DNA from 3 places in the Mesobacillus boroniphilus genome. Region 2 is predicted to be linked to each of the others. Evidence: riboswitches for the same ligand, from Rfam matches in the RefSeq annotation. Region 2 holds a riboswitch; each other region holds the start of a gene.
The links. A riboswitch is a leader RNA that binds a small molecule or an ion and turns the genes downstream of it on or off. The one in region 2 is predicted to bind S-adenosylmethionine.
Positions count from the first base shown of each region.

Region 1: it holds a riboswitch for S-adenosylmethionine, as region 2 does, so the genes downstream of both, metK (methionine adenosyltransferase) here and DYI25_RS16130 (methionine ABC transporter ATP-binding protein) in region 2, are expected to answer to the same signal.
Region 3: it holds a riboswitch for S-adenosylmethionine, as region 2 does, so the genes downstream of both, mtnW (2,3-diketo-5-methylthiopentyl-1-phosphate enolase) here and DYI25_RS16130 (methionine ABC transporter ATP-binding protein) in region 2, are expected to answer to the same signal.

Region 1 covers NZ_QTKX01000001.1:2,512,243-2,522,487, reverse strand. Annotated here, with positions in the region: gene DYI25_RS12815 (DUF2584 domain-containing protein) at 1-205, shown strand, start outside; gene DYI25_RS12810 (DUF3231 family protein) at 358-1,362, shown strand; gene pckA (phosphoenolpyruvate carboxykinase (ATP)) at 1,779-3,368, opposite strand; SAM riboswitch class I at 3,844-3,984, shown strand; gene metK (methionine adenosyltransferase) at 4,270-5,472, shown strand; gene asnB (asparagine synthase (glutamine-hydrolyzing)) at 5,725-7,620, shown strand; gene DYI25_RS12790 (C39 family peptidase) at 7,623-8,495, opposite strand; gene DYI25_RS12785 (gamma carbonic anhydrase family protein) at 8,592-9,113, opposite strand; gene DYI25_RS12780 (hypothetical protein) at 9,236-9,421, opposite strand; gene DYI25_RS12775 (alpha/beta hydrolase) at 9,593-10,245, shown strand, end outside.
Region 2 covers NZ_QTKX01000002.1:674,701-684,945, reverse strand. Annotated here, with positions in the region: gene sufU (Fe-S cluster assembly sulfur transfer protein SufU) at 92-538, opposite strand; gene DYI25_RS16160 (cysteine desulfurase) at 528-1,757, opposite strand; gene sufD (Fe-S cluster assembly protein SufD) at 1,757-3,064, opposite strand; gene sufC (Fe-S cluster assembly ATPase SufC) at 3,083-3,868, opposite strand; gene DYI25_RS16145 (carboxymuconolactone decarboxylase family protein) at 5,534-5,905, opposite strand; gene DYI25_RS16140 (MetQ/NlpA family ABC transporter substrate-binding protein) at 6,011-6,850, opposite strand; gene DYI25_RS16135 (methionine ABC transporter permease) at 6,865-7,533, opposite strand; gene DYI25_RS16130 (methionine ABC transporter ATP-binding protein) at 7,526-8,551, opposite strand; SAM riboswitch class I at 8,838-8,952, opposite strand; gene DYI25_RS16125 (O-acetylhomoserine aminocarboxypropyltransferase/cysteine synthase family protein) at 9,066-10,245, opposite strand, start outside.
Region 3 covers NZ_QTKX01000001.1:424,628-434,872, forward strand. Annotated here, with positions in the region: gene DYI25_RS02065 (thiamine pyrophosphate-dependent enzyme) at 1-715, shown strand, start outside; gene DYI25_RS02070 (PAS domain-containing sensor histidine kinase) at 866-2,446, shown strand; gene DYI25_RS02075 (metalloregulator ArsR/SmtB family transcription factor) at 2,620-3,204, shown strand; gene DYI25_RS02080 (carbon-nitrogen family hydrolase) at 3,526-4,308, opposite strand; gene DYI25_RS02085 (pyridoxal phosphate-dependent aminotransferase) at 4,436-5,611, shown strand; SAM riboswitch class I at 5,691-5,798, shown strand; gene mtnW (2,3-diketo-5-methylthiopentyl-1-phosphate enolase) at 6,099-7,322, shown strand; gene DYI25_RS02095 (2-hydroxy-3-keto-5-methylthiopentenyl-1-phosphate phosphatase) at 7,319-7,981, shown strand; gene DYI25_RS02100 (methylthioribulose 1-phosphate dehydratase) at 7,978-8,613, shown strand; gene DYI25_RS02105 (1,2-dihydroxy-3-keto-5-methylthiopentene dioxygenase) at 8,679-9,212, shown strand; gene DYI25_RS02110 (aspartyl-phosphate phosphatase Spo0E family protein) at 9,368-9,613, shown strand.

The sequences.
Region 1 (10,245 bases), on a different contig from region 2:
AAAGGGCCGGGAAAAGCGGCTCGAAGACAATTACTTCTCTTTGACCAAGGAAGGCTACAGGCTTTATCCAGTTGACATTCCACTAGAAGTCAAAAAGACAATCGAAGGTGACCTTACCGGAACAGGTGTCATCAAAAAAGTAGAATGGACAGAAAACACAACAACACTTACGTATCAATTAATATCCTTGAACTCAACCAACTAAGCAGGGCACTTTATGTGCTCTGTTTTTTTCTTTACAGTCAATTTCTGAATGTTGATCGATTATTTCTTTGACAATAATACTTAGGTTTTATCAACGAATATTATCTCTTTTTTGGCGAAAAATAAGGAAAAAAGAAGGAGTTATGAGTTGAAATGGAACATAACCCTCAATTGACTTCATCAGAAGTAGCCGCAATGTGGGGAGCGTATATGCAAAATTCAATGGCTCACTGCATCGTACAGCATTTTGCAAAGGTAAATGAAGATACCGAAATGACGGATATCATAAATGATGCGTTATCAAATTGCAAATTTGTAGTGGATCAAGTCAAATCCATTTTTGAAAAAGATCATCATGCACTGCCTATCGGGTTTACTCAGGAAGACGTGAATTTAAAAGCAGGCCGGGTGTATTCAGACCTTTTTGCTCTTCGGTATATTAAACACATGGCTTCGGCAGGAACTGTGGCATCAGCAGCATTTCTCGAAGTATTGGCAAGGAACGATGTCAGAGAATTATTTTCGAAGACTTCTAAGATATTTATGAAACTTTATAATGATTCTTGTGATTTACTTTTAAAAAAAGGCACGTTTGTACGTTCGCCAATCATACCTCCAATGGAGAAAGCAGAATATTTACAGGATGAATCCTTTTTATCCAGTTTAATGGGAAGACATCGCCCACTAACCGCTGTAGAACTGGCTCATATATCTAAAAATACAGAGACAAATTCCATTGGCAGGACATTTTTAGCAGGTTTTTCTCAAACAGCCCAATCACCAGAGGTACGGAAATTTATGGAGAGAGGTTCTGAAATAGCCGCTAAGCATGAAACTGTTTTTAGAGAAATATTAATACAGGATGGAGTTCCGCTACCAAGTACCTGGGATTCAGCGATATCTCAATCAATTGTACCGCCTTTTTCAGATAAGCTAATGATGTTTCAAACCAACAGTCTGGATGCGATCAGTGTTGGTGGCTATGGAACTGCAATTGGAGCGAGCCTAAGAAAAGATCTAGGTGGGCATTACACAAGGCTTGTGACTGAAATCCTTCAATATGCAAATGACGGGATTAAAATAATGATTGATAACAGATGGATGGAACAGCCTCCACAAAATGTTGATAGGGAAGCTTTAAGAAACAGAAGTAATTAGTATGAATTGCTATCAACATAAATCACGGCAACAATAGACTGTTGAAAAGAAAATGGCCATCTCCAATTGGAAATGGCCATTATGCGATAAGAAAGGATAGATTTTACTTCGAGAATTGTCCAGCTCCAGCGCCTAGCCCCTCGAGTCGCTTGTCTAGTGTCGCCTCCTAGAAACTCCGAAACTTCAACTCCGCCGGCAGAAGCGAAAAGCGCTTCTGCCGGCGGAGTCTCCAGTTTCTGCGTTTCTGGACAGTCGGCTAAACTTTTCGGTTTCGGTCCGCCCAATGAAGTCAAAGAACGACTTCACCGGTTGGCCCTCCGTGGCACAGGATGTGCTAGACCCGCCAGCCACACGATGTGGCGTTATCGAGCGGGCAGCGCTTGTCGGGGCTGACCAAGGCGCTTGCGCTTTTCTTATTACTTCGCTGTTGGTCCGCCTTTTTCTTCGATCTCTGACGGTACGTTCGAGAACTTCTTGAAATTCTTACGGAACTTCCCAGCAAGCTCGTTGGCTTTTTTAAAGTAAGCGTCTTTGTCGCTCCATGTCTTGACTGGCTGAAGGACATCGTCCGGTACACCTGGTACATGAAGCGGGATGTCAAGGCCGAAGATTTCGTCTTTCACTGTTTCCACATTGTTCAGTTCACCTTCAAGTGCTGCCTGGACCATCGCACGCGTGAAAGCAAGCTTCATGCGGCTTCCAGTACCGTACTCTCCGCCTGTCCATCCTGTGTTGACAAGGAATACTTTAGCGTTGTGCTCATCGATTTTTTCACCAAGCATTTCCGCATATCTTGTTGCTGCAAGCGGAAGGAAAGGTGAGCCGAAGCAAGTCGAGAACGTTGCTTGCGGTGAAGTGATGCCGCGTTCCGTGCCAGCTAGCTTTGATGTATATCCGCTCAAGAAATGGTACATTGCTTGTTCCTTCGTTAGCTTAGCGATTGGAGGCAAGACTCCGAAAGCATCAGCAGTCAGGAATACGATCGCGTTTGGATGTCCGGCAATGCTCGGATCCACGATGTTATCGATTGCCTGGATTGGATAGGCAGCGCGAGTGTTTTCTGTAAGACTGCCATCATCATAATCCGCTACACGCGTTTCTTCATCGATAACGACATTTTCAAGTACAGATCCGAACCGGATTGCATCAAAGATTTGCGGTTCTTTTTCTTTGGATAAGTTGATGCATTTTGCATAGCATCCACCCTCGATGTTAAAGACGCCGTTAGCTGACCAGCCATGCTCGTCATCACCAATCAGGCGGCGATTGTTATCAGCAGACAAAGTTGTCTTTCCTGTTCCGGAAAGGCCGAAGAACAATGCAACATCGCCTTCGCGTCCCACATTTGCAGAGCAGTGCATGGAAAGGATGCCGTTTTCAGGCAGAAGGTAATTCATGACAGAGAAAATCGACTTTTTCATTTCTCCTGCATATTCAGTTCCGCCAATCAGTACAACACGCTGTTCAAAGGAAACGATGATGAATGTCTCGGAATTCGTGCCATCAACCTCTGGGTCAGCTTTGAAATTCGGCGCTGAGATGACCGTGAATCCTGCTTCATGGTCAACAAGCTCTTCCTCACTTGGACGGATGAACAATTGATGTGCAAAAAGGTTGTGCCAAGCGTATTCATTGATGACCTGGATTGGAAGGCGGTATTTTGTGTCAGCACCTGCGAAGCCTTTGAAAACAAAAAATTCCTCTTTTTCTTTTAGGAAATTCAATACCTTATTATATAGCTTTGTGAAAGATTCCTCGGAAATCGGCTGGTTGACAGAGCCCCAGTCAATTTTATCCTTCACGGATTCTTCTTCGACAATGAATTTATCTTTAGGTGAACGGCCAGTATACTTACCAGTTGTTGCTCTTACGGCACCAGTTGAAGTCAGGAGTCCTTCGTTGCGGTTCAGGACTTTTTCAACAAGCTGGGGAACGGATAACTGGACCTGGACATTGCTTCCTTTTAATAAAGCTGAAAGTTCATTTGATATTCCTACAACATTCATCGGAGAATACCTTCCTTTTTTAAAATATTGATAATTTGTAAGTGTTTACATCTCGGTATTAGTATAACACATTTGTTCAATTAATCTATACTAATCAATAGAAAAATTACCTTGTACCTAACTTGCGTTATATAATTCTTTCTTTATATAGTCAAGCGAAAAGGATCCTTTTCGTGACCTTTTTATTTTACAAAAGGCTGTTTTCGTAAAGAGTGTTGTTAAAATCCTAAAGCCGATTTTAACGTAATAGAACGCAATTTTGTAGTTCGGTATTAAGTTTGTATGCTCTTTTCTCATAACATGAGGCTACTTTGAGTAGAAAAATAGTTCATTCACTCCTATTTTGTAGTCAATAGCAACAAAGTTTGAGAAAAGAGCATTACAAAAAAACTTTCAACAACAATCGACAAATTTAATGAGAAAATCATTGACATGCAATTCTAGTTTCGTTATGATTTGGACTTGAACGGATACTCTCTTATCCCGAGCTGGTGGAGGGACAGGCCCAATGAAACCCAGCAACCTGCAAACGAGAAAAAAACAGCTTTTGATTGCTGATCTTTTCCGGGCAAAGGTGCTAACCTGACGCAAGGGAACTGCCCTTGAACGATAAGAGCGAAAGGCGCGGATTTAAGCTTAAACCTTTCCTCGTAATTGGAGAGGTTTTTTATATTGCTTTTTTCTGTCCGATGCATGGAAATGCTGATGGACTGCCTTCTTAGGTGTCATTGCTCCCGTGGGTGAAATTAGGAAAAAAGAAATTCACCATGAATCTTAAACAAATTTTTCTAATAAAAACTCAGCGTTTATTTCATACTACATAGGGAATGAGTACCGTATCAACCCGAGGTCTGTATTGGGACAGCCTCGATCTATTTTTATAAATGAGGGAGGAACTCAGATGTCAAACAAACGCCGTTTGTTCACTTCTGAATCAGTAACAGAAGGCCATCCGGATAAAATTTGCGACCAGATCTCTGACGCGATTTTGGATGCGATCCTTGCTAAGGATGCTAACGCCCGTGTTGCTGCTGAAACATCAGTTACAACAGGCCTTGTACTAGTTGCAGGGGAAATCACTACATCTACATACGTAGATATTCCGAAAATTGTTCGTGAAACAGTTAAGGAAATTGGCTACACTCGCGCTAAGTACGGCTTCGACTCTGAAACTTGCGCAGTTTTGACTTCAATCGACGAGCAGTCTGCTGATATCGCAATGGGTGTTGACCAGGCTCTTGAAGCACGTGAAGGCCAAATGTCAGATGAAGAAATCGAAGCAATCGGAGCTGGAGACCAGGGCTTAATGTTCGGGTTTGCCTGCAACGAAACAAAAGAGCTTATGCCTCTACCGATTTCATTGGCACATAAGATTTCTCGCCGCCTGACTGAAGTACGTAAGGAAGAAATCCTACCTTACCTTCGTCCAGACGGAAAAACTCAGGTAACAGTTGAATACGATGAGAACGACAAGCCTGTCCGCATCGATACAATCGTTATCTCAACTCAGCACCACCCAGAAGTTTCGCTTGAGCAAATCCAGCGCAATCTTAAAGAACATGTCATCAATCCTGTTGTACCATCAGAATTGATTGACGAAAATACAAAATACTTCATCAACCCAACTGGCCGTTTCGTAATCGGCGGACCACAGGGTGATGCTGGTTTGACTGGCCGTAAAATCATCGTTGATACTTACGGCGGATACGCTCGTCACGGCGGCGGCGCTTTCTCTGGTAAGGATCCTACAAAAGTTGACCGTTCAGCTGCATACGCTGCACGTTACGTTGCTAAGAACATCGTAGCTGCTGGTCTTGCTGACAAAGTTGAAGTTCAGCTTGCATACGCAATCGGTGTTGCCCGTCCGGTATCCATCTCAATCGATACATTCGGTACAGGCAAAGTGAGCGAAGACGTATTGATCGACGTTGTTGAAAACAACTTCGACCTTCGCCCGGCTGGTATCATCAACATGCTTGACCTGCGCAAGCCAATCTACAAGCAGACAGCTGCTTATGGACACTTCGGCCGTTCTGACGTTGACCTTCCATGGGAGCGTACAGACAAGGCTGAGGCACTTCGCACTCAAGCTCAAGGAAAATAAAATCAAAGGGGAGTTGCATAGAAATATGTAACTCCCCTTATTATTTGCCGTCTAATCAGGAGAGAGGCAGAAATTCCTCAGGTTTGCGAATGGTCCAAAAGGTGTAAAATAGAGTATTACCTTAAATTTCCCTCAGATTTTACTGCAAAAATTTTGCGATTAATGATAGTATTAGATGGTATGTTTTTAGATAGTAAAATCACTGGAAAATAACAATAAATTTTTTCTGAAATGGAGAAGGTGAAGTACATAATGTGTGGCTTTATCGGTTGTGTACATGAAAATGCACAGGAATTCAGCAGCGATGATAAGCAGCTGTTTAAAAATATGAATGACATCATCACCCATCGTGGACCGGATGATGATGGGTATTTCTATGACGAGCATATCCAGTTCGGCTTCCGCCGTCTGAGCATCATTGACCTTGAGGCTGGCCATCAGCCATTAACCTACGAAAATGAGCGCTACTGGATCATTTTCAATGGGGAAATCTACAATTATCTTGAGCTTCGTGAAGAGTTGATGGAAGAAGGCCTGACCTTTGAGACTCACTCTGACACCGAAGTAATCATTGCTCTTTACAGCCACCTGAAAGAACAGGCTGTCGACAAGCTGCGCGGAATGTTCGCGTTTGTCATTTGGGATAAACAGGAGCAGGTTCTTTATGGTGCGCGTGACCATTTCGGCATCAAGCCTTTCTTCTACTTTGAAGATGGCGACCGCACGTTCTTCGGTTCTGAGAAAAAGAGCATCCTGCTAGCACTTGAGAATGACGTTCTTGATTACAAGGCACTTCAGCACTATTTAACGTATCAGTTCGTTCCAGAACCTAATACAATGTCTGAAGGCATCTACAAGCTTGAGCCAGGGCATTATTTTACAAAGAGAATCGGTTCGCCGATGGAAATCAAGCGTTACTGGAAAGCCAGCTTCTCGCCAATCCATAAGACCGAGGATGAATTCACGAAGGAGATCAGGGATGTCCTGTTTGAATCGGTGAAAATCCACATGCGCAGTGATGTGCCAGTTGGCTCTTTCCTTTCTGGAGGAATTGATTCCTCGATCATTGCGTCGATTGCGAAGCAGTATCATCCTTCAATCAAGACATTCTCTGTTGGGTTTGAACAGAATGGCTTCAGCGAGATTGACGTCGCTAAGGAAACGGCTGATAAACTCGGTGTTGAAAACATCAGCTATGTGATCAGTCCGCAGGAATACATGGATGAACTTCCGAAGATTATGTGGCATATGGATGACCCGCTTGCTGACCCGGCCGCTATACCTTTGTACTTCGTTGCCCGTGAAGCAAGGAAGCATGTAACGGTTGTCCTTTCCGGAGAAGGTGCGGATGAACTGTTCGGCGGTTATAACATTTACCGTGAACCGCAGGACCTTGAAATGTTCAACAAGATCCCACAGGTAGGAAAGTCCATGCTAAAGGGCATATCTAAAATGATGCCAGAGGGCATGAAGGGCAAGAGCTTCATCGAACGCGGCGTGACACCAATGGAAGAGCGTTACATTGGAAACGCGAAGATGTTCACTGAAAAAGAGAAGAGCGAGCTGCTCCATGTTTATAATGGACAGTACGATTACAGGGATATCACGAAGCCTCTTTATCGCGAGAGCAGAGGCTACGATCCGGTTGATACAATGCAATATATTGATATACACACTTGGATGCGGGGCGACATTTTATTGAAGGCTGATAAAATGACGATGGCTCATTCTTTGGAGCTTCGCGTACCATTCCTTGATAAGATTGTTTTCGAAACAGCTTCAAAGATTCCTACAAGCTTGAAAACAGCTAACAACACAACCAAGTACATTTTGCGGAAAGCGGCTGAAGGGGTTGTACCTGATCACGTTCTTACACGCAAAAAGCTTGGATTCCCGGTGCCGATTCGCCACTGGCTGAAGGAAGAAATGAATGACTGGGCGAAGAACATCATCAAGGAAAGCAACACAGAGCATCTTATCAATAAGTCGTACTTATTGAAGCTATTGGATGACCACTGCCAGAACAAGGCTGACAACAGCCGTAAAATCTGGACAGTACTGATGTTCATGATGTGGCATGATGTTTATGTCGAAAAAAAATACTCCTTCCAAAAGGAGTATGAGGCTCAGAAAGTTTTACAATCTTAAAATCAGGGAAGGTAGGTAACTGCTTGCCTTCCCATCTGCACCCAGGCTTCCACGAAGTCTTTCATGGGTGCTTTTTTATTTTTCTCACCAGTTAACGGATCGTTGAAGTAGATAAAGCTTTTGTCATAGCCGGTAATCAAAACGGAATGCTCTTTTGTTGTAACTTTGACTTCCCCATTAGGTGTATACCATGTTTGGAAAAAGCTATCGTCCAATCTTTTATATTCCGTATTCGTAATGATCCATACTGGCCGTTGATCAGATAATTGGATTTTAAGTTCCTGGAATTCTGCGCCGGTCAGATCTATTATTTTACCGGGAAGGTACTGTTCGGCCAATTCAGCAATCGGTTTATGGTAGACACCCAGACCTGGTTGAGTGTACGTGTACATATTGCCGACGAAACCTTCATTTGGATCACCAAAATAGATTTTGCCATTATTGAGACGGTATTCAGCTGGGTTTTTCTTTACTTCCCTGGCAAGTGTCAGCTTGTCCACTTTGATATCCTGGTACTGCAGAAGCATGGCCAGGCTCGTGACTTCGCAACCTCTTGGGAGCTCAGGCATCTGCCAGATGATCGGCGCATCCAGAAGTACCTGGTTTTTTATTGGGATGATTTCAGGTTTGTATTCTTCTATTACATCTGGTGCACGTGCCGCCTGGGGCTCAGGCTCATCAAGCCATTCCTTGACCGACTGGACAGCTTTTGCGACATGGGAAGCCTGCATGTTCTCGAGCAGGAAGGCACCTGCCACAGATGAAAAAACAAACATGAACATCAAAATGGATTTGATCATGCTATTTTGTTTTCGGATCAACAGAAAAAACAAGACTAGCAGCGGTACAATTGCCGCAATTGATATATATAACATATCCACATCTATCACCTGGCCCGTCCGCATATTTCAAAAATTTCAGGGTATAATATATAAATTAATATCGGACTGATGTGGAATTTGTTTAACCAATCATTCGTCTTTGTTCTTAAGATTTTTATAGTATTGACCTTTCTCGGCATACTCTCTTGAGATTCGTTCCATGTCACGGATGTCTTCTTCGTTCAGCTCGCGGATGACCTTGGCCGGCCGACCGAATGCAAGCGTGTTCGGAGGGATTATTTTACCTTGAGGGACAAGGCTGCCAGCGCCAATGAAAGCACCTTCGCCGATTTCAGCCTGGTCAAGGATGATCGAGCCCATCCCAATCAATGCTTTTTTTCGGATGATGCAGCTGTGGAGGATGACTTGGTGGCCAACTGTCACTTCATCCTCAAGAACCAAAGGATTATTTGGACTTTGATGGAGGACAGAGTTATCTTGTATATTCACTTTATTTCCAATAATAGTGGGAGCGACGTCACCACGGATGGAGGTGTTGAACCAAACGCTCGATTCTTCTCCGATCTCGACATCCCCGGTAATCGTTACATAATCAGCAATAAATGCTGAATCAGCTATTTTAGGTGTCTTGCCTTTGTAAGGATAAATCATAGAATACACTCCTAAATAAAATAGATTTAAATCAATGCTTTCGTTTTTAATTTAAAATAAGAAGGTATAAAATTAACTTCGAGAATTGTCCAGCTCCAGCGCCTAGCCCTCGAGTCGCTTGTCTAGCTGCGGCTCCTAACTCCTCGAGACGCTTGTCTAGTTTCGCCTCCTAGAAACTCCGAAACTTCAACTCCGCCGGCAGAAGCAAAAAGCGCTTCTTTGTCGGAGTCTCCAGTTTCTATGTTTCTGGACAGTCGGCTAAACTTTTCGGTTTCGGTCCGCCCAATGAAGTCAAAGAACGACTTCACCGGTCGGCCCTCTAAGGCACAGGACGTGCAAACCCGCCAGCCACATGAGGTGGCGTTCTAGGCGGGCAGCGCTTGTCGGGGCTGACCAAGGCGCTTACGCTTTTCTTATTCACTAATTATATATTATAGTTCTTTTAAAGAAAGAAAAAGTATTTGAGTGGGGGAATGGTCATGTGGAAATGGGAAGCTGACGGTGATGCTAAGGCTGTAATCGTTATGATTCATGGTGCCCTTGAGCATCACAGGCGATACGGGTGGCTGATTGAAGCGTGGCGCACATCCGGATTTCATGTCATAATGGGTGATTTGCCTGGACAGGGCATGACAACGAGGGCAAACCGTGGCCATATAGATTCATTTGATGAGTATATTTTGGAAGTGAAAGAGTGGGTAGAGGCAGCTTATGAATTTGACCTGCCGGTATTTTTGCTCGGCCATAGCATGGGGGGACTTGTAGCCATCCGCATGCTGCAGGAGGAACGTGTCGAAATTGCCGGACTTATTCTGTCTTCGCCATGTCTTGGTTTGATCAATTATCCTTCGAAAATGCTGGATATGCTTTCGCACGGCTTGAATGTACTGGTTCCTACCATGCGTATGTCGTCAGGCCTGACGGTTGAAATGGCAACAAGGAATGAGGACGTTAGGGCTGTGGATGCAAATGACGCACTCTATATTACCAAGGTATCCATCCGCTGGTACCGTGAACTTATCTCAGCAATGGAGCAGGCTTTTGAAAACATGGGCAAAGTGCAGGATGTTCCGACGCTCCTATTGCAGGGCGGGGATGATAGGATTGTGGATAAACGTTCTGTCAAGGACTG
Region 2 (10,245 bases):
GCAAGGAAACCAGGTTTCCTGCTTTGTAGTTGTTCGCTGCAGGCCAATCCCCCGCAGCCCTTTCGGAAAGAAATCACCATGCGATGATTTCTTATTGGCTGTCTTCCTCTTCCTTCAGGCCTTTCTCCATTGCCTTCCATGCAAGAGTAGCACATTTGATCCTTGCAGGGAATTTCGCCACACCTTGTAGTGCTTCGATATCCCCGAGGTCAAGGTCATCCTCTTCATAATCTTTTCCCTGCATGATGTCAGAAAAAACCGTTGAAAGCTTTAAAGCTTCCTCGATGTTTCTTCCTTTGACCGCCTGCGTCATCATTGAAGCAGAGGACATGGAAATCGAGCAGCCTTCCCCTTCAAATTTTGCGTCCGCTACCTTTCCGTCTTCGACTTTCATCGTCAACTGGATGCGGTCGCCGCATGTCGGGTTGTTCATATTAACAGTCAGGCTGCCTTCTTCCAAAACACCTTTATTGCGAGGGTTCTTATAGTGATCCATAATAACTTGCCGATAAAGGTTATCTAAATTATTAAAAGACATCGCTGAAATACTCCTTTGTTTTGACAAGACCGGCTACGAGCTTGTCAATATCTTCTTCTGTGTTGTACAGGTAGAAGCTTGCACGTGCTGTGGCGGATGCCTTCAGCCATTTCATCAACGGCTGTGCACAATGGTGGCCCGCGCGGACGGCGATTCCTTCAGCATCTAAAACAGTTGCCACATCATGTGGATGCACGTCATCAATATTGAATGTTACAAGTCCAGCACGTTTGCCGGCTTCCTTCGGTCCATAGATGGTCATGCCTTCAATTTCAGACATTTTATCCATCGCGTAAGCCGCAAGAGCGTGTTCGTGCTTCTCGATATTATCGAGACCAACTTCATTCAGGAAGTCGATTGCGGCACCAAGACCGATCGCACCAGCGATGATCGGAGTTCCGCCTTCGAATTTCCACGGCAGCTCTTTCCATGTTGACTCGTACAGACCTACGAAATCAATCATTTCACCGCCGAACTCAACCGGCTCCATTTTTTCAAGAAGTGCCTTCTTGCCATATAATACGCCGATACCAGTCGGCCCGCACATCTTATGTCCGGAAAAAGCGAGAAAATCGCAGTTTAGGTCCTGAACATCTATCTTCATATGCGGAGCGCTTTGAGCGCCATCGACAACCATAATCGCACCATTCTGGTGGGCAATCTCGGCAATCTCCTTGATTGGGTTCATGACACCCAGTACGTTGGAAACCTGCATGATGGAGACGATTTTCGTATTCTCTGTAACCGTTTCTCTTACAGTATCAAGTGAAATCGTGCCATCTTCCTGCAGATCGATATATTTCAATGTTGCACCCGTCTGTTTTGCTACCTGCTGCCACGGAATAATATTACTGTGATGCTCCATGTAAGAGATGACGATTTCATCGCCCTCTTTGATATTATCACGGCCATAGCTTGCAGCTACCGTGTTGATTGCAGTAGTAGTACCACGAGTGAAAATAATTTCTTCAATTGATTTTGCATTAATGAACTTTCGGACTTTTTCCCTTGTTCCTTCGTAACCGTCAGTGGCTCTTGTTCCAAGAGTATGGACACCGCGGTGTACGTTAGAGTTGTATTCGCGATAATATTTGTCCAGCGCTTCGATAACCTGCACCGGCTTCTGTGATGTCGCCGCGCTGTCCAGATAGACAAGCGGGCTGCCATTGACTTCCTGATTTAAAATCGGAAATAATTCACGAATTTCGCGGGCGTTCATTATTTAACTTTCCTTTCGATTACCTCAACCAACTGCTTTTTAACTCCCTCGATCGGAAGCTCATTTACAACTGGCGCAAGGAATCCATGGATAACAAGGCGCTCTGCCTCGTGCTTCGGAATACCGCGGCTCATCAAGTAGTAAAGCTGCAATGGATCAACGCGCCCAACAGAAGCCGCGTGTCCTGCTGTTACATCGTCTTCGTCAATTAGAAGAATTGGGTTAGCATCCCCGCGTGCTTTTTCGCTAAGCATTAGTACGCGTGATTCTTGTACAGCATTTGATTTGGAAGCGCCGTGCTCGATTTTTCCGATTCCGTTAAAAATAGACGTCGCGCTATCCTTCACAACACCGTGCTTCAGGATATAGCCTTCAGAATTTTTACCGAAATGGATGATGCTAGTTGTGAAATTCTGAGTCTGCTCTCCACGTCCGACAACAACTGTCTTCGTGTCGCCGTATGAGCCGTCTCCAACCAGGTTCGTAGTGTTTTCTGAAATTGTGTTGCCATCGTTCATCATGCCAAGAGCCCACTCGATACGAGCATCTCTTCCCGCATGACCGCGACGATTCACATATGTTGTAAGTCCTTCAGCCAGTGTATCAACTGAACCATATTGGATTTTCGCATTTTGTCCTGCGATTGCTTCCGTTACGATGTTTACCAATCCGTTCACTTTGCCAGTTGTTGAGATATAGTTCTCAACATAAGTTACAGAGCTATTATCTTCCGCAACAACAAGCACGTGGTTGAACAGGTTCGCTTCTGCATCATCATGCAAGAAGATTGCCTGGATTGGGTTGTTCAACTGAACATTTTTAGGAACATAAAGGAAAGCTCCACCGTTCATGAATGCTGTGTGAAGAGCAGTCAAGCGGTGCTCGTCGTTTTTCACAGCCGTCATGAAGTATTTCTTCAGCAGGTCGCTGTATTCGCGTGCTGCTGTGAAAATATCTGTAAAAACAACGCCTTGCTCCTGCATTTCTTTTGAAAGCTGGAGGTACGCAGGCTTGTTATTGCGCTGCACATATAGGCTGTTTTCTTTTGCTTCCTGGTCAACAAGCGCTTTTACATCTTCAGGAAGTTCTTCGATGGATGAAAAAACATCACTTTTTACAAGCAGTTTTTCAAACTGAGTGAAATTCCACTTATCGATTTTTGTTTTATCCGGTCTTGGCATAGAGAGATCTTCTGCTTTTGCAAGAGACTGTGTGCGAAGCTCTGTCAGCCATTCCGGTTCGTTCATTTCTTTTGAGAAGGAAGTAATGTAATCCTGGTCAAAAGCCCATTTCGTTTCCGTAGTCATTATAAATCCCCCCAACGCTTAAGCTTCTTGCCCAACTGTTTCGTCTTCGATGCCTAGTTCTTTCTTAATCCAGTCGTATCCTTCTGCTTCTAAGCGCTGTGCAAGCTCCGGTCCGCCGGACTTCACAATGCGGCCCTGCATCATAACGTGAACATAGTCAGGAGTGATGTAATCAAGAAGGCGCTGGTAGTGAGTGATGATCAAGCAGCCGAAATCTTCGCCGCGCATTTGATTGATTCCTTTAGAAACAACCTTCAATGCATCGATATCAAGTCCTGAGTCAATTTCGTCTAGGATTGCGATTTTTGGTTCAAGCATCATCAATTGAAGGATCTCGTTACGCTTCTTCTCACCGCCGGAGAAACCTTCGTTCAGATAACGCTGTGCCATATCTAGGTCCATTTCAAGGAATTCCATTTGCTTATCCATCTTGCGGATGAATTTCATAAGTGAAATTTCGTTACCTTCGCCAAGGCGGCTGTTCAAAGCAGAACGTAGGAAGTCAGCATTCGTTACACCGCTGATTTCGCTTGGATATTGCATAGCAAGGAACAATCCAGCACGTGCTCTCTCATCAACTTCCATTTCAAGAACATCTTCGCCATCAAGCGTAACTGTTCCATTTGTTACTTCATACTTAGGATGTCCCATGATTGAAGAAGACAAAGTAGATTTACCAGTACCATTCGGTCCCATGATCGCATGGATTTCTCCACCTTTAACTTCAATGTCCACACCTTTTAATATCTGCTTGCCTTCAATCTCAACTTGAAGGTCCTTAATTGATAATACAGATCCTGCCATAATAATACCTCCGTCAATATAGAAAAGATTTTAAGCCGACTTTTGCCGTCAAAAGCTCTATTCTCATTTTATTCTCATTACAATCTTATAACAAATAGAAAGTGTTAGCAACACTTTAGAAGTGGAAAGAAATACAACGAACCCTGTAGATTATTGTCAAGTTGCAAAGCAACAACTACCTAGATTTTTGGCTCATGCCGAGTGGGAAGGAAACGACCGAGCAAATTCATTTGCCCGCAGCGTTTCATTTCCACTCGGCTGCTTTTCAGCGCCAGCTGGAAAGCCAGTGAAGCGTTAGCTTCACGACAGTGAGCCCAAAATCAGCAGGAATTCTGATATACATTTAAATCTGCAGATTGATCCCCTTGTCTTCCTTCCACTTCCCCCGCCCCCGCCTTTCAGCTCGCTGAAAGGCGACTGCAAAATTACTACTTCATTTTAACAGACCAAGCAATTTAAAGTCGGGATAACCGCTCAAAGCTTGTACATCATTTTATTTTTTACCTTCTGTTATAAAAAAATGTACCGAGAAGCCGAAGTCACTCCTGGTTCGGTCAGCATCCCTCTTTGGGCGCCGAACCTGTCTGAACTTGGACTTACTTCTGACAGCTTTTCGCCCTAACACCTCAAACCTGTCATAATAACGGCCTTTTCTTGACAGCTTTTCCTCCTGACACCTCGAACCTGTCATTATAACAGCCTTTTCTTGACAGCTTTTCCTCCTAACACCTCGAACCTGTCATTATAACAGCCTTTTCTTGACAGCTTTTCGTCCTAACACCTCAAACCTGTCATAATAACAGCTTTTTCTTGACTACTTTTCGCCTTAACACCTCGAACCTGTCATAATAACGGCTTAATCTTGACAGCTTTTTCGTCCTAACACCTCAAACCTGTAATAATAACAGCCTTTTCTTGACAGCTTTTCGTCCTAACACCTCAAACCTGTCACAATAACGGCTTTTTCTTGACAGCTTTTCACTCTGAAACCCCGAAGCTGTCACAATAACAGCCTTTTCTTGACAGCATTTCCTCCTAACACCTCAAACCTGTCATAATAACGGCTTGATCCAGACAGCTTCTCGTTTTTCCCCCTCACAACAGCTCGGGGACATGACAATCTAGACATCTCAAAAAACAAATCCTACAGGTGCTTTCAAAACATCTTCATGTTAATCACATAATAAAGAAACCAGTGCATAAATCACACTGGTTCCAAAGCATTTCTACTATTATATATTCTATTGCTTATGAGTGAACTTTTCTGTCTAGGTCAGCGACCATCCGTTGGCTTTTGATATAGTCTCTTTCACGTTTTCTTTCGACTTCCATTCTTGCGTCATGGTTCATGCTGTATACCTCGTAACTAATTCCATGAGCTCCATGCATCGCTTTTTCCATTTCACTTGTGTAGTTCAGTTTTAGCTGACTAATAGTGAATCATCCCTTCGGTTTTTCGCTTTAATAAGCGTTTTTTTGTTATTGCAATGGTAACACCTTTTGTTTACCACTATCAAAGCGTTTAAAACCGTTAATTTTTGGATGTGGTGGAATAAGGGGGCTTAACGCTACTTCAGCTCTGGCATTCGTAGAATACTGGCAAATTCCTCCCAAATGAAGCCTATCCTGTTACTTAACAGCCAATTTATCTTTAATAAACAGCTTTTACTGCTTCAAAGTATTCAGTTCGACCATTGCTTCCTGGACGAGAGTCACGGCCTGGCTCATTGCCGCACCGCCGCCAAATGCTGCTGTAACTCCAACAGCTTCCAGAATTTGTTCCTCAGTCGCCCCCTGGTCAAGGCAGCCTTTTAAATGATAGATAATGCAATATTCATCCTGTGAATACAATGAAATCCCTAAAGCAATCAATTGCTTTTCTTTTTGCGTCAATGTACCCTCCTGGAAACAAACTTCCGTGAACGCATTATAATGGCTGGCGAGCTCAGGCATTTTTTGGGTAAAAACTCCCAGTCCTTGCTTATATTCATGAAGAGCTGCTTCTGTTGAATTTCGAGGTTCATAATGATGCTCCATTGCTTCCACTCCATTCTGCTTTTTTCTCGGTTAGTATGTTAAATTTCGGAGTCGGTTATGCGGCAAAAAAGAAAAGCAGGCTGCACGCCTGCTTCTTTCGAAAATTTATTCTTTGACTGGCACGACAGCACCATCATATTTTTCAAGGATAAAATCCTGGATCTCTTTTGAATGAAGTACTTCAACTAGCGCCTTGATTGCCGGCTTGTCTTTGTCTCCTTCACGAACGGCAATTACGTTCACATATGGAGAATCGCTTTCCTCGATTGCGATTGAATCCTTTAATGGGTTCAATCCAGCGTCAATTGCATAGTTAGAGTTGATTAAAACGGCATCGCCTTCGCCATTGTTGAAGATTTGTGGAAGCAATGCTGCTTCATATTCTGTATCGAATTTCAATTCTTTAGGGTTTTCTGCGATATCATCAACAGTCGCTTTTACTTTATCTACGCCTTCTTTAAGAGTAATCAAGCCTTCTTTTTCAAGCATTGTCAAGATACGGCCATGGTCTGCGACAGAGCTGCTCATGATAATGTGGGCACCTTTTGGCAAATCGTCAAGAGTAGTGTGCTCCTGAGAATAGACACCGATTGGTTCGATGTGGATTCCGCCAGCATTTTCAAACTTATAGCCGTGTTCAGCCATTTGTGACTCAAGGTAAGGGATATGCTGGAAGTAGTTTGCATCTAGCTCTCCTGACTCAAGAGCCTGGTTAGGAACAACATAGTCATTGAATGTCTTGACTTCCATTTCAAAACCTTTTTCTTCTAGAAGCGATTTAGCTTCTTCTAAAATTTCAGCGTGCGGTACGTTTGAAGCACCGACGACGATTTTTTTGCTTTCTTCATCGCCGCCTTCTCCTCCAGTATTTTCCTCAGAAGTTCCGCAAGCAGCAAGTCCTGCAGTTAAAACTAATGCTAATAGAGCTAATAACCATTTTTTCAATTCAAATCTCTCCTTTATCTTTTATCTAATTTTCTAGTGAAGAAATCACCAACAAACTGGATTATAAACACGATAATTAAAATAACGATTGTCGCCATCAAGGTGACATCGTTCCGGCTTCTCTGAAAACCTTCCATATATGCCAGGTTGCCAAGACCGCCTGCTCCGATGACCCCGGCCATCGCTGTGTAACTGACTAGCGCGATTGCCGTCACCGTGATACCGGAAACCAGTGCTGGCATCGATTCCGGCAATAGCACCTTCCAGATAATCGTCGTCGTCTTGGCTCCCATTGATTTTGCTGCTTCAATGACTCCCTTATCAATCTCACGCAAGCCAATTTCAACCATCCTTGCGTAAAATGGAGCCGACCCAATGATCAATGCTGGCAATGCCGCGTTTTCCCCAATCATCGTTCCAATAATGAACTTTGTAAAAGGTATTAAAAGGACGATTAGAATAATGAAAGGTATTGACCTAAAAATATTCACGATCGCACTCAATACTAAATTGACCGGTTTGTTTTCCCATATATTGCCCTTAGAGGTCAAAAAGAGCAGCAGTCCAAGGATTGCTCCAAGAATGAAGGTAGCCACAACGGAAATGGCACTCATGTATAGTGTCTCAACTGTCGCTTCCCACATTCGGTCCCAGTTAACATTCGGGAACAATGTTTCAACCATTTGAGATCACCTCCACGCCGACTTCATGCTGGCCGATATACTCAATTGCCCGAGCCAATTCGCCCTCGGAACCATCAAGATGGATGAACAAAGTTCCATACGAACCATTTTGGGTCTGCGAAATTTTCCCCTGGACAATATTGACCGTTATTGAAAACTCACGAATCAAGTTGGTGATCAGAGGCTGTTCTGTTCCTTCACCTACGAATGTCAGCTGTACAACGCGACCGTGTGGATATCGCTCAAGCAAGTGGTCAACTGTTTCCTTTGTTTCTTCCGGTTCTGTCACCTGCTGGACGAATCTTTTCGTAATCGGCTGCTGAGGATTTTTAAACACTTCCAATACAGGTCCTGTTTCAACAATCTTTCCGCCTTCCATTACAGCGACTCGATGGCAAATCTTCCTAATAACATGCATTTCATGAGTGATCAGGACAATCGTAAGACCCAGCCTCTTGTTGATGTCCACAAGAAGATCAAGGATTTGGTCAGTCGTCTGCGGATCAAGCGCTGAAGTTGCTTCATCCCCAAGAAGTACTTTAGGGTTATTAGCCAGAGCCCTGGCGATTCCAACCCTCTGCTTTTGACCGCCACTTAACTGTGAAGGATAGGCATCTCCCCGGCCCTCAAGACCTACAAGTGTGATTAATTCTTTTACCCGTTTCTCTCTCTCAGCCTTTGGCACTCCGGCAATTTCAAGCGGGAACGAGATATTCTCTGCTACTGTTCTTGACCAGAGCAGGTTGAAATGCTGGAAAATCATGCTGATTTCCTGGCGAGCCATACGCAGTTTCGCTCCCTTAATCTTTGAAACTTCCCTGCCAGCTACTACTACAGAGCCTGATGTCGGGATTTCCAAGCCATTCAGCATCCGGATCAAAGTACTTTTGCCGGCACCACTGTAGCCGATGACTCCATAAATTTCGCCTTCCTTGACTTCAAGGTTGACATCATCTACCGCCTTAACCTCTCCCTTGTTGGAAGGGTAAATCTTTCTGGCATTTTTTATCGTAATCAATTGACTCCCCCTCTTTGCAACCGAGTATTACACACTTATTAAAACCGTTAAATTTCCCTAAAAATAAGAAGGTTATCAATCTAGTTTCCCATTCCCTAACCGAAAAAATTCAAACTCAGCGAAAACGGGCAATAGTCTCTTATCCTAAACGGGAAGATTGTGCTCTTGTGGTAAAATCTTTTCGAACAAGCTTTTCGGCTATAACTTTTAAGCATTTTTTCGAAAAGGGCAAAATAAAAGCCTTCCTGCAAGTGAGCAGAAAGGCATAGTAATAGTGGATTCCTTTCTCTCATCTGCCAAAGCGATCTGCTTTGTGTGAATTGGCACCATTTCAGCAAGCAATGCTTACTGACGGTTGCCGGGTTTCATAGGGCACTTCCCTCCACCTCTCTTGATAAGAGCACGCTATTAAATTATCTAATCGGTTTTAAGTTACGAGTGTGATTGTAGCACGTAGTAAAAAAGAGTGTCAATAAAAATTATTTTTAAATATTTTTTAGGATATTATGGATATTTAAGCCCTTGCCGGGATTCCTGGCACACCGGTCGCCTTTTCGATTGCCTGCTCCAGGTCTTCAATTATATCCTCGACATTTTCAATCCCAACGGAAAGTCGGATTAAATCTTCAGGTACTCCCGCTGCTTTAAGACCGTCTGAATCTAGCTGCTGGTGTGTTGTGCTTGCTGGGTGGATGATCAGGCTTTTTGCATCACCAACATTCGCAAGGTGGGACCATAATTCTAATGAGTTTATCAGTTTTGCCCCGGCTTCCCTGCCACCTTCGATTCCAAATATGACAACTGCTCCGGCTCCCTTCGGAAGATATCGATCAGCGAGTTTTTTATCAGGATGGGATTCATGCCCCGGATAACTGACCCAGGTAACAGCAGGATGCGATTCAAGGTATTCTACGATTTTACATGTATTCACAACATGTTCCTTCATCCGTACATGCAAAGTTTCTACCCCAAGATTGAATTGGAATGCACTCTGAGGACTGATCGCCGGTCCAAGGTCACGTAAAAGCTGGACTCTTGCCTTAACGATATATGCGGCAGCTCCGATTGCCTCACTATACACAATGTTATGGTAGCTGGAGTCCGGCTCATTGAAGCCTGGGAATTTAGGAGACTTCCAATCGAACTTCCCTCCATCCACAATGATCCCGCCCATGACAGTGCCATTTCCTAATAGCCATTTGGTTGCCGAGTGGATGACGATATCTGCGCCATGTTCAATTGGCCGGCAAAGATATGGTGTTGCAAATGTGTTATCGATAACCAGCGGAACACCAGCTTCGTGGGCAACTTCCGCAACAGCTTCAATATCCAGGACCCTGAGACTTGGATTGCCGATTGTTTCTGCATAGACTGCTTTTGTTTTCGGAGTGATTGCCCTTCTAAAATTGTCAGGGTCAGTTGAATCGACTAGATGAACTTTTATTCCGTACTTAGGCAGGGTTACAGCAAATAGATTGTAAGTACCTCCATATAGATTAGAAGCAGCGACAATCTCATCACCCGCATGCGCAATGTTCAGGATGGCCATCGTGATGGCAGACATCCCGCTTGATAATGCGAGAGCACCTATACCACCCTCAAGCAATGCCACTTTTTCTTCCAGGGCAGTAACTGTCGGATTATGTATCCGTGAGTAAATGTAGCCCGGTTCTTTAAGCGCGAATAAATCTGCT
Region 3 (10,245 bases), on a different contig from region 2:
AGGAACGCTCGAAGCATTCCTTGAACTGAAACGCCGCGGTGAAATCGAAGTGTCAGCAGATGCAACCTTCGTAATGGTAACCGGCGATGGCGGTATGGACATTGGAATGGGATCGGCTATCGGTACGGCACTTCGCGGACACAAGCTGATCATGCTTGAATACGATAACGAGGGGTATATGAATACCGGTTCCCAGCTTTCATACTCCACTCCTTTTGGGCACATGACGAGTACATCAAACGTAGGCAAGGCACAAAAGGGTAAGACTTTCCACCATAAAGATACAGTCCAGATCATGGCTTCTACCAATATTCCTTATGTATTCACAGGAACGGAAGCATTCCCGCAGGACCTTGTTAAAAAGGCAGCGAAGGCACAGTGGTATGCGCAAAATGTAGGGACTGTATACGGCAAGCTTCTGATAACATGCCCACTCAACTGGAAATCGGAAGACCGCTTTGGCCAGACCATTGTCGAGGCAGCTGTGAATTCGAACTTCTTCCCGCTTTATGAAGTAGAACAAGGAATTACGAACATCACATACGATCCAGAAGCGAAAAGCAAGAAGATTCCATTGGCAGATTGGCTGAAATTCATGGGTAAAACCAAGCATTTATTAAAAGAAGAAAATAAGGATATGCTAGTGGAATTTGAAGAAGAAGTCGAGAAAAGGTGGCAGCGCCTAAAGGCTAAGCACGAAAACGAGTATTTATAAGACAAGAGAAGCCAGGAAAACGAATCCCTGGCTTCTTTTTTGATGGCAGTTGTTTTAAGTTATCCAGGAAATAATCGCGGTTTTGAAGGAATTTCCACCTTTCATGTAGAAAACACTAGAAAAATGGGAATCCGACAAGGAGGCTTTTTGGTGAGTAGTGCTAACATGGCAGATGAGATTCAGGCACTGAAAGATAAATTAGCCGCTTTAGAACGAGAAAATTCCTCTTTAAAAGAGTGGAAGGATAAGCATCAACGGGCAGCCAATGACTTTTCTGTTCAAATTCCCGCTGACGGCCCAGCAACAAATTTTGATGAAAGATTCATTGAAGACCAGGGTTTATTAAAAAACTTATTCCTAGAAACACTCGATGGGATAGTGTTTTGGGGCAAGTGTGGAAAAATCATTGCTGCAAATGAAGCAACCTGCAAGATTTTCGGACTTACTCATGAGGAAATGTTACAGCATAAAATTTCTGACTTCATTTATCAAAAAGATGAGAAATATAGCGAGATGAAACAAATTATCTATGAAAAAGGTGCGTTGCGTGAGGAAGCGTTTTTTCTGCTGCCAAATGGGGAGAAGAGACTGCTCGAATTTACTGTCAAGCTCAATGCTGGGGACGGCTATCATATGACAATTGTCCGTGACGCAAGTGACCGTTACCATATGGAACAACAGCTCCGGAAGAGTGAAGAACGATTCAGGAGAATTTTTGAAGGTTCGATTGAGGGAATGATTCTTTGGGATGAAAATTGCAAAAACTATGAAATTAACCCCTCTGGAATGGCGAAACTTGAGTTGGAGCCGGAAGACCTTGAGGAGAGGAACTTTCGGAAGCTTTTCATGAATCTTGGGCTTGCAGAAGAACTAATCGAAGAAAAGCTGCAAGCACTGCTTCGGAAAGGGAGGCTGGACGGAAGGATTACCATTCCATATGAAGAAGGCAGGATGAAGCATTTTGAATACAGTGTCAAACATCAATTGGTCGATAGCTTGAATCTGATTGTTTTCAAGAATATCACCGAAAAAATAGAGATGGAAGCCCAGCTGCATAAATCAGATACGCTTAATTTGCTTGGGGAGCTTGCAGCGGGCATTGCCCATGAAATCCGCAACCCAATGACCGCGCTAAAAGGTTTCATCCAGTTGCTCGAAAACAGTACAGGTGATGCTTATTCATTATATTTCCAGGTAATCAAGACTGAACTTCAAAGGATTGACTCGATCATCAACGAGTTTCTGATTTTGGCCAAACCTCAGTCTATAAAATATGAATATACCGATATTTCAAAGATCATGAATGAAACTGCTGCCCTCCTTACTGCCCAGGCAGTGCTCCATGATGTGCAGATCAAAACCATTTATGACGATGATTTGCCAGAGCTTATGTGCGAACCTAATCAATTAAAAAAGGTTTTTATCAATATTATAAAAAACGCGATAGAAGTCATGCCAAAAGGTGGCTTCGTGACTGCGACGGTCGGTCAAGCACCCGGGAACAGATTACATATCTGCATCAAGGATGAAGGCGAAGGAATACCTGCAGATAAGGTAAAAAAGCTTGGGGAACCTTTTTACACCACTAAGGAAAGGGGAACAGGCCTGGGGCTGATGGTTAGCTTTAAAATCATTGAAGAACACGGTGGCACAATCGAAATAGAGAGTGAAGTAGGGCACGGAACGATCTTCCATATTTATTTGCCAATAACCAAGGAAACGTCTGATTGAAATCCAATCAGGCGTTTTATTTCGTTAAAAGCAAGAGACGCTAACCCTTTCGGAGAGAGTGATTATTTAAAAATAAATAAATTTGCAAATTTCCCCCTTTAAAAATAATGCGGAATGAATTATATTAGATATATACCTAATTAGATAATCATTAAATTAAATGGAGTGGTTTTATGCAACTGGACAGAATAGTCGCTTTCCATAAAGCGATGGGGGACCCAACAAGGATAAGGATTGTGGCGTTACTAGCCAATGGGCCGCTTCATGGACAGGCGATTGCAGGAAAGCTGGGCCTTACGCCTCCAACGATCACACATCATATCAAGAAATTGCGGGATATCAATGTCATCTACGAGCGCAGGGACAAGAATACAATTTACTTTCACTTAAATGAGTCAGTAATCAAGCAACAGGCGAAGACGCTTGGGAAGTTAATCGAGAAAAAGGAAGGGGAGATGGAAGCGATGATTGAACAAAATATCGAAAGGCAAAAGGTTATTGAGAATTTCTTGACGAAAGATGGTAAATTAAAGAATATTCCGGCACAACGAAAGAAGAAGCTGATGGTATTCGAATACATGGTTCGAGGCTTGAAAGCCGGGAAAAAATATCCGGAAAAGGAACTAAACGAATATATCACGAAGTTCCATGAGGACTATGCGACAATCAGAAGAGAATTTATCATTAATCACTACATGTATCGTGAAAATGGGATTTATGAATTGAACCCTGAAGAGATGTGGGCAAAACCAGAATGATTTATTATGAACAGAAAAACCGCCTCAGACATTGTCTCTGGGCGGTTTTCTTGTTGATTAGAAAATTAAAAAATAATCTCATTGTGATAACTATAATTAATTTTCTTAATCCAGCTCCAGCGCCTAGCCCCTCGATCGCTTGTTTAGTTTCTGGTCAGTCGGCTATACTTTTCGATTTCGGTCCCCCCAATGAAGTCAAAGACCGACTTCACCGGTCGACCCTCTAAGGCACAGGACGTGCATACCCGCCAGCCACACGATGTGGCGTTTTAGGCGGGCAGCACTTGTCGGGGCTCAACGAGGCGCTTGCGTTTTTTGTTCTTAATACAATTCAGGCCGGCGGTCGGCGAAGATTGGAATTTTGCCTCTTGCTTCCTTAACTTCCTCAAGATCGATTTCTGCCAGGAGGATTTCTTCTTCTTCTCCACCCTCTGCAATCACGTCTCCCCATGGCCCGATGACCATGGAATGGCCAGCGAATTTATTGTTAGGGTCTGAGCCAGCACGGTTACAGGCTATTACAAAGCATTGGTTCTCAATCGCTCGGGCGATGAGCAATGCTCGCCAATGTTCTAAACGCTGGATTGGCCATTCAGCGACAACAAACATCGCTTCAACATCATGTAGTGCATGGGCACGGACCCATTCCGGGAACCGGATATCATAGCAGATCAGCCCGGCAAATTTGTGGCCTTCCAAAGAAAATAACCCTTTTTCCTTTCCAGCAGCAAGATACAGATGCTCATCCATGAGCTTGAACAAGTGAAGCTTGCTGTATATTCCTGCCTGCTCACCATTTTTGTCGAAAACAAGCAGTGTATTTTCAATGCCTGCTTCTGTTTTATTGGCAACAGAACCACCTATAAAATGGGAATTGTATTTCACGGCTGCATCCTTGAGAAACACTTTGGCTTCTTGTGCTTTTTCATCTGCAGTGTTTTTTAAATTCTCCAGATCATATCCGGTAGTCCAGAGCTCGGGAAGTACTATGATATCATGCTTTTGAGCATTTGCCTGGTCGATCAGTTCAGACGCTTTTTTGTAATTTTGCTCAGGATTCCCAAAAGCAATGTCCATTTGCAGGCATGCTATTTTAAATTTCATTATTCATCACCGCCATACTTTCTGAAAATTATATCTTTACAAGTTACTATTTACGTTATATCATTTGTGACTAGAATTTCAAATTAAAATTTTTAAATACTAATATATTTCCTAAGCAGGTGAGAACATGGAATTCGCACAATCAGATTTACTGAAAAGCCTGCCCAAGCAGTTTTTTGCTTCACTCGTTCAAAAAGTGGGCGCGTATACTGAAAAAGGGGCAGACATTATAAACCTGGGACAGGGAAATCCTGACCAACCAACTCCACAGCACATTGTTGAAAAGTTAAAGCAAGCTGCGGATAACCCTATTAATCATAAGTATTCACCTTTCAGAGGATTGCGCTCGTTAAAAGAAGCTGCAGCAGCATTTTATAAAAGGCAGTATGGAGTCGATCTCGATCCAGAAGAAGAAATTGCCATCCTATTCGGGGGCAAGGCTGGCCTGGTAGAAATACCTCAATGCCTGTTGAACCCTGGAGACTCGATTCTTGTTCCTGATCCCGGCTACCCTGACTACTGGTCTGGAGTCGAACTGGCAAAGGCTAGGATGGTTACCATGCCACTCCGAGAAGAGAATGGCTTTCTGCCCGATTATACTGAATTAAGTGCGGGGGAATTGGATAAAGCAAAGCTGATGTTCCTGAACTACCCTAATAATCCTACAGGTGCAGTTGCCGACAAAGAATTTTTTGATCGGACAATCGAGCTGGCTCGAAAAAATGAGATTTGTGTAGTACACGATTTTGCCTATGGAGCAATTGGCTTTGACGGGAACCAGCCACAAAGCTTTTTACAGTCAAAAGGTGCTAAGGACGTAGGAATCGAGATTTATACTCTGTCAAAAACGTATAATATGGCTGGATGGCGTGTTGGGTTTGCTGCAGGGAACAAGAGTGTGATTGCTGCGATCAACTTGCTTCAAGACCATATGTATGTCAGCTTGTTTGGTGCAGTCCAGGAGGCGGCAGCAGAGGCTCTGTTAGGATCGCAGGAATGCGTTGCTGAGTTAAATGATCTATATGAATCGAGAAGAAATATACTCATTGACGGTCTTACGAATATTGGCTGGCAGGTGACTGCTCCGAAAGGCTCATTTTTTGCCTGGCTGAATGTGCCTGAACCGTTCACTTCGGTGGAGTTCGCGGATTTCTTGCTTGAAAAAGCACATATAGCTGTTGCGCCAGGTGTAGGGTTTGGTGAACATGGTGAGGGTTTTGTAAGGGTTGGCTTATTGACTTCCGAGGAGAGATTGTATGAGGCAGTAAGTAGAATTGAAAGCTTGGGAATTTTCAAAAAATAGTTGACATTGATTTATGAACCTGACATAATCCTAATTAACAAATTTACTTTAACCAATTAAATAACTTGATTAAATTATTTTCTTATCAAGAGCAGGCGGAGGGACGAGCCCGATGAAGCCCGGCAACCGATCCAGCATTTAGCTGGGCACGGTGCTAATTCTTGCAGCGAAAGCTGAAAGATGAGAAGAGTTTAGTGTATTTTCTAACCTCTTCTTTGTGAAGAGGTTTTTTTATTATTTTTTGCACTTTGATTAATGTCTAGCTCCAGCGCCTAGCCCCTCGAGTCGCTTGTCTAGCTGCGGCTCCTAACTCCTCGAGACGCTTCGGTCCTGCCAATGAAGTCAAAGACCGACTTCACTGGTCGGCCCTCCGTGGCACACGATGTGCTAGACCCGCCAGCCACACGACGTGGCGTTTTAGGCGGGCAACGATTGTCGGGGCTGGACAAGGCGCTTGCGCTTTTCTAACAGAAAGGGATTGATCTTAATGAGTGAAATTACAGCGACATATATAGTCCATGATGCTAAACATAACCCGGAGAAAAAAGCAGAGGGAATCGCCCTTGGATTGACAGTGGGATCCTGGACTGACTTGCCTGAACTGGACCAAAAACAATTAAAAAAACATAAGGGGAGAGTTGTATCTGTAGAAGGTTCAAGCCTGGACAGCAATTCAGAGACGGTGGCAACAATCAAAATCGCTTATCCTGCCCTCAATTTTTCACCAGACCTGCCGGCAATTTTAACAACGGTATTTGGAAAACTTTCGCTTGATGGCAAGGTTAAATTGGTCGACCTTGAATTTGGAGAAGAATTAAAAAAAGAATTCCCTGGTCCCCGCTTTGGAATTGAAGGAATCAGGAAAAAGCTTGGTGTACACGACCGGCCATTGCTTATGAGTATCTTCAAGGGTGTCATCGGACGTGATATGGACTTTCTGTTAAAACAGCTGAAAGAACAGAGCCTCGGAGGAGTTGACCTGATCAAGGATGACGAAATCCTTTTTGAAAATGAGCTTACTCCTTTCGAAAAGAGGATCGCTCTTGGGAAACAGGTTCTGGATGAAGTCTATGAATCTACTGGACACAGAACCTTATATGCTGCCAACCTGACAGGAAGAACATCACAGTTGAGGGACAAAGCGAGAAAAGCGGCTGAACTTGGAGCCGACGCATTTTTGTTCAATGTATTTGCCTATGGCTTGGATGTTTTGCAGGAACTTAGGGAAGATGACGAAATCGGCATTCCAATCATGGCTCACCCTGCAGTAAGTGGCGCGCTTACATCGGCAGATGAATATGGTTTTTCACATTCCTTGCTTCTGGGAAAATTACTCCGTTATGCCGGAGCAGACTTCTCGCTGTTTCCGTCACCTTATGGAAGTGTTGCGCTCGAAAAGCAGCAGGCAATATCAATAGCTGAGGCACTGACTGCTGAGGATCAATTTAAAAGGACTTTCCCAGTTCCATCAGCAGGCATACATCCTGGAATGGTCCCGCTGCTTGTAAAAGATTTCGGAGTAGATTCTATTATTAATGCAGGTGGAGGCGTTCATGGCCATCCTGGTGGAGCCAAGGGCGGTGGCAAGGCATTCAGGCAGGCAATTGAAACAGTGCTTCAAGGAAAATCACTTGAAGAAGGCGCCCTTGAGCATGATGAGTTAAAGACTGCTATAAGTCTTTGGGGTTCGGCTGAGGCGGTGGCAAAGTGAGGCAGCCAGTGATTTTTTGCGACTTTGATGGAACAGTGACCGAAAAGGACAATATCATTGCAATCATGAATGAATTTGGGCCTGAAGGCTGGGACGGATTAAAAGAAGCAGTTCTTAACCGCACCATTTCTATAAGGGAAGGGGTAGGGAAAATGTTTTCCCTCCTTCCAGTCACCTCGAAGAAAGAAATCGTTGAGTTTGCGGTCCGGAATGCGAGGATTCGCCATGGTTTTCAGGAATTCCTGGATTATGCCAGCAAGGAAGGAATACCAGTATACATCGTAAGCGGCGGCATTGATTTTTTCATAGAACCTATCATTCAACAATTTGGCCCAATAGATGGCGTTTACTGTAACAGTTCTGATTTTTCTGGAAAAACAATAAAAATTGAGTGGCCAAACAGCTGCGATGATCAATGTTCAAATGATTGCGGCTGCTGCAAACCATCAATCATGAGAAAGCTGGAACAAACTGGAGCTTATAAAATCGTCATCGGTGACTCCGTGACGGATCTTGAAGCGGCAAAAAAAGCAGATTTTGTGCTGGCTAGAGATTACTTGAAAGATAAATGTGAAGAGTGGGAGATTCCACATAGACCATTTGAAACTTTTTACGACTGTATTGAAGCTCTTAAAACTGAGACAGGGGTGAAGGGATGAGCATTTTAGAATCGAAGTGGGAAGAACTGGCGGATGTAAAGGCCGAACTGGCAGAGCGTGATTGGTTCATGGGAACTAGCGGCAACCTTGCGATTAAAGTGAAAAGCGACCCGGTGCAATTCCTTGTGACGGCAAGTGGAAAGGATAAGCGGAAAAGAACTGATGAAGACTTTTTGCTTGTTGACCAATACGGCCGGCCGGTGGAGGAAACACATCTGAAGCCTTCTGCCGAAACACTGCTCCATGTCGAGGTATACAAGAAGACAAATGCTGGATGCAGCCTCCATGTCCATACGATTGATAACAATGTCATCTCCGAAGTCTATGGAGACAGGGGCGAGGTGCAATTCCAGGGACAGGAATTAATTAAGGCTTTCAATATTTGGGAGGAAGATGCCGTCCTCAAAATTCCCATTATTCCAAATTATGCGCATATCCCAAGCCTTGCTAAGTCATTCTCAGAGCACGTAAAAGGGGATACTGGCGCAGTCCTTATCCGTAACCATGGCATTACAGTCTGGGGCAGGAACGCATTTGAAGCTAAAAAAATTCTCGAAGCTACTGAGTTTTTATTCCGTTACCAGTTAAGATTACTCGAGCACAAGCCATTCCAATTGTTCAAGGTAGTTTAACTCAGGATCTTTAGAGCAGATTCCATTTGGTAAATAATACACATTTTAAAAAAGGAGAGATTCACATGGCATTTATCGTAAAGCAAAACACACAGGAGAGAATCGTTGATGAGCAGCAGGTAGAAGCTTTTCTGAACGCACAGGAAGTTATCTATGAAAAGTGGGAGATCAATAAGCTGCCAGCAAACCTTCAGGAAAAGTTCCTGTTAACTGACGAGGAAAAACAGCAAATCCTTGAAGCGTTCAAAACGGAGATTGAACACATTTCCGCACGCAGAGGCTACAAGGCCCAGGACGTCATTTCATTATCAGACAATACACCGAACCTTGACCAGTTGCTTGCGAATTTCAAGCAGGAACACCATCACACGGATGATGAAGTAAGATTCATTGTCAGCGGCCATGGAGTATTTGTCATTCAGGGCAAGGACGGAGAGTTTTTTGAAGTATTCCTTAATCCAGGAGACCTGATCTCTGTTCCTGAAAACACTCGTCACTACTTCACGCTTCAGGATGACCGCCAGGTAGTTGCGGTAAGAATTTTCGTTACAACTGAGGGCTGGGTGCCAATTTACGAAGAGGAAAAAGTCAGCCAGTAAGCATCACAGATCGCAAACTTTGTCGAAGAAAAAAATTTTTGCTATGAAAATTGTCTTATTTTGCGATACTATTTACAATCAAACAAGCATTTGCAATAATTCTCAAGTAAACTTTTATTTGTTTAAGGAATTAAAGTAGTAGAGGAGATATGGAAGTGTATCAATCGCAAAATGCTTTGTTGAAGGAAATTGATCGCGTTAGGGAATTGATGGTGGCTGCTGCTATGGAAACTGGATACACGAGTGACGAAACAATCTATCGAAGCCAGGAACTAGACCGTCTCATCTATGAATATCAAACTTTATGCAAAGAGACAGAAATACAGCGTCAAAAAGCAAAGGTTTTATTTAGACAAATGATTCTGCTCACAAAGAAACAATATATCTTATCACTTGCATAATTTTTCAATCGTACGTTTGGATAAATAAGCCACTGCCTGAAAATCGGCGGTGGCTACATTGTTTCTAAAGGAAGAACAATGAATAACAGGCTGACTATAAAGAAATAGGTGGCAGACCTTTCATTACCGTCCCCATTCCACCTGCCCATTGGGCTGCTGCCCTTCATTTTCCTGGAGGTGGAAGTGTTCTGTGAAAAAAAGAATAAATTCCCCATATGTCCTAATCCAATCAACAGTACCCAGAGGAAGCTCCCCGATCATAAAGCACCAAAGTTCTTTCCAACTCCTGCCGAGGCAGTTGTACTTAATTTTAACAATTTGCTCAAATTTTCACGAGAATACAACTTTGTGTGATTTTTATCATATTTTTATATGCTTATTTTATATATTTTTAACATAGATAGGTTTTTATCATCATTTTGCTAACGCACCCCAACAAGTTTACTTCAACTACATTACCATTTTATACATTAGTTTATTTTTGTTCATGAATGTTTTAACCTCATTTTTTACAAACCTTTGTTATCTACTTTTTTAATTGTTGGTACTATGCTTGTAATGCGATTCATATATCGTACTACATAGCATTTTATTTATATAAGGCTGTGTGAAAAGTATTTGACTGGATGGAA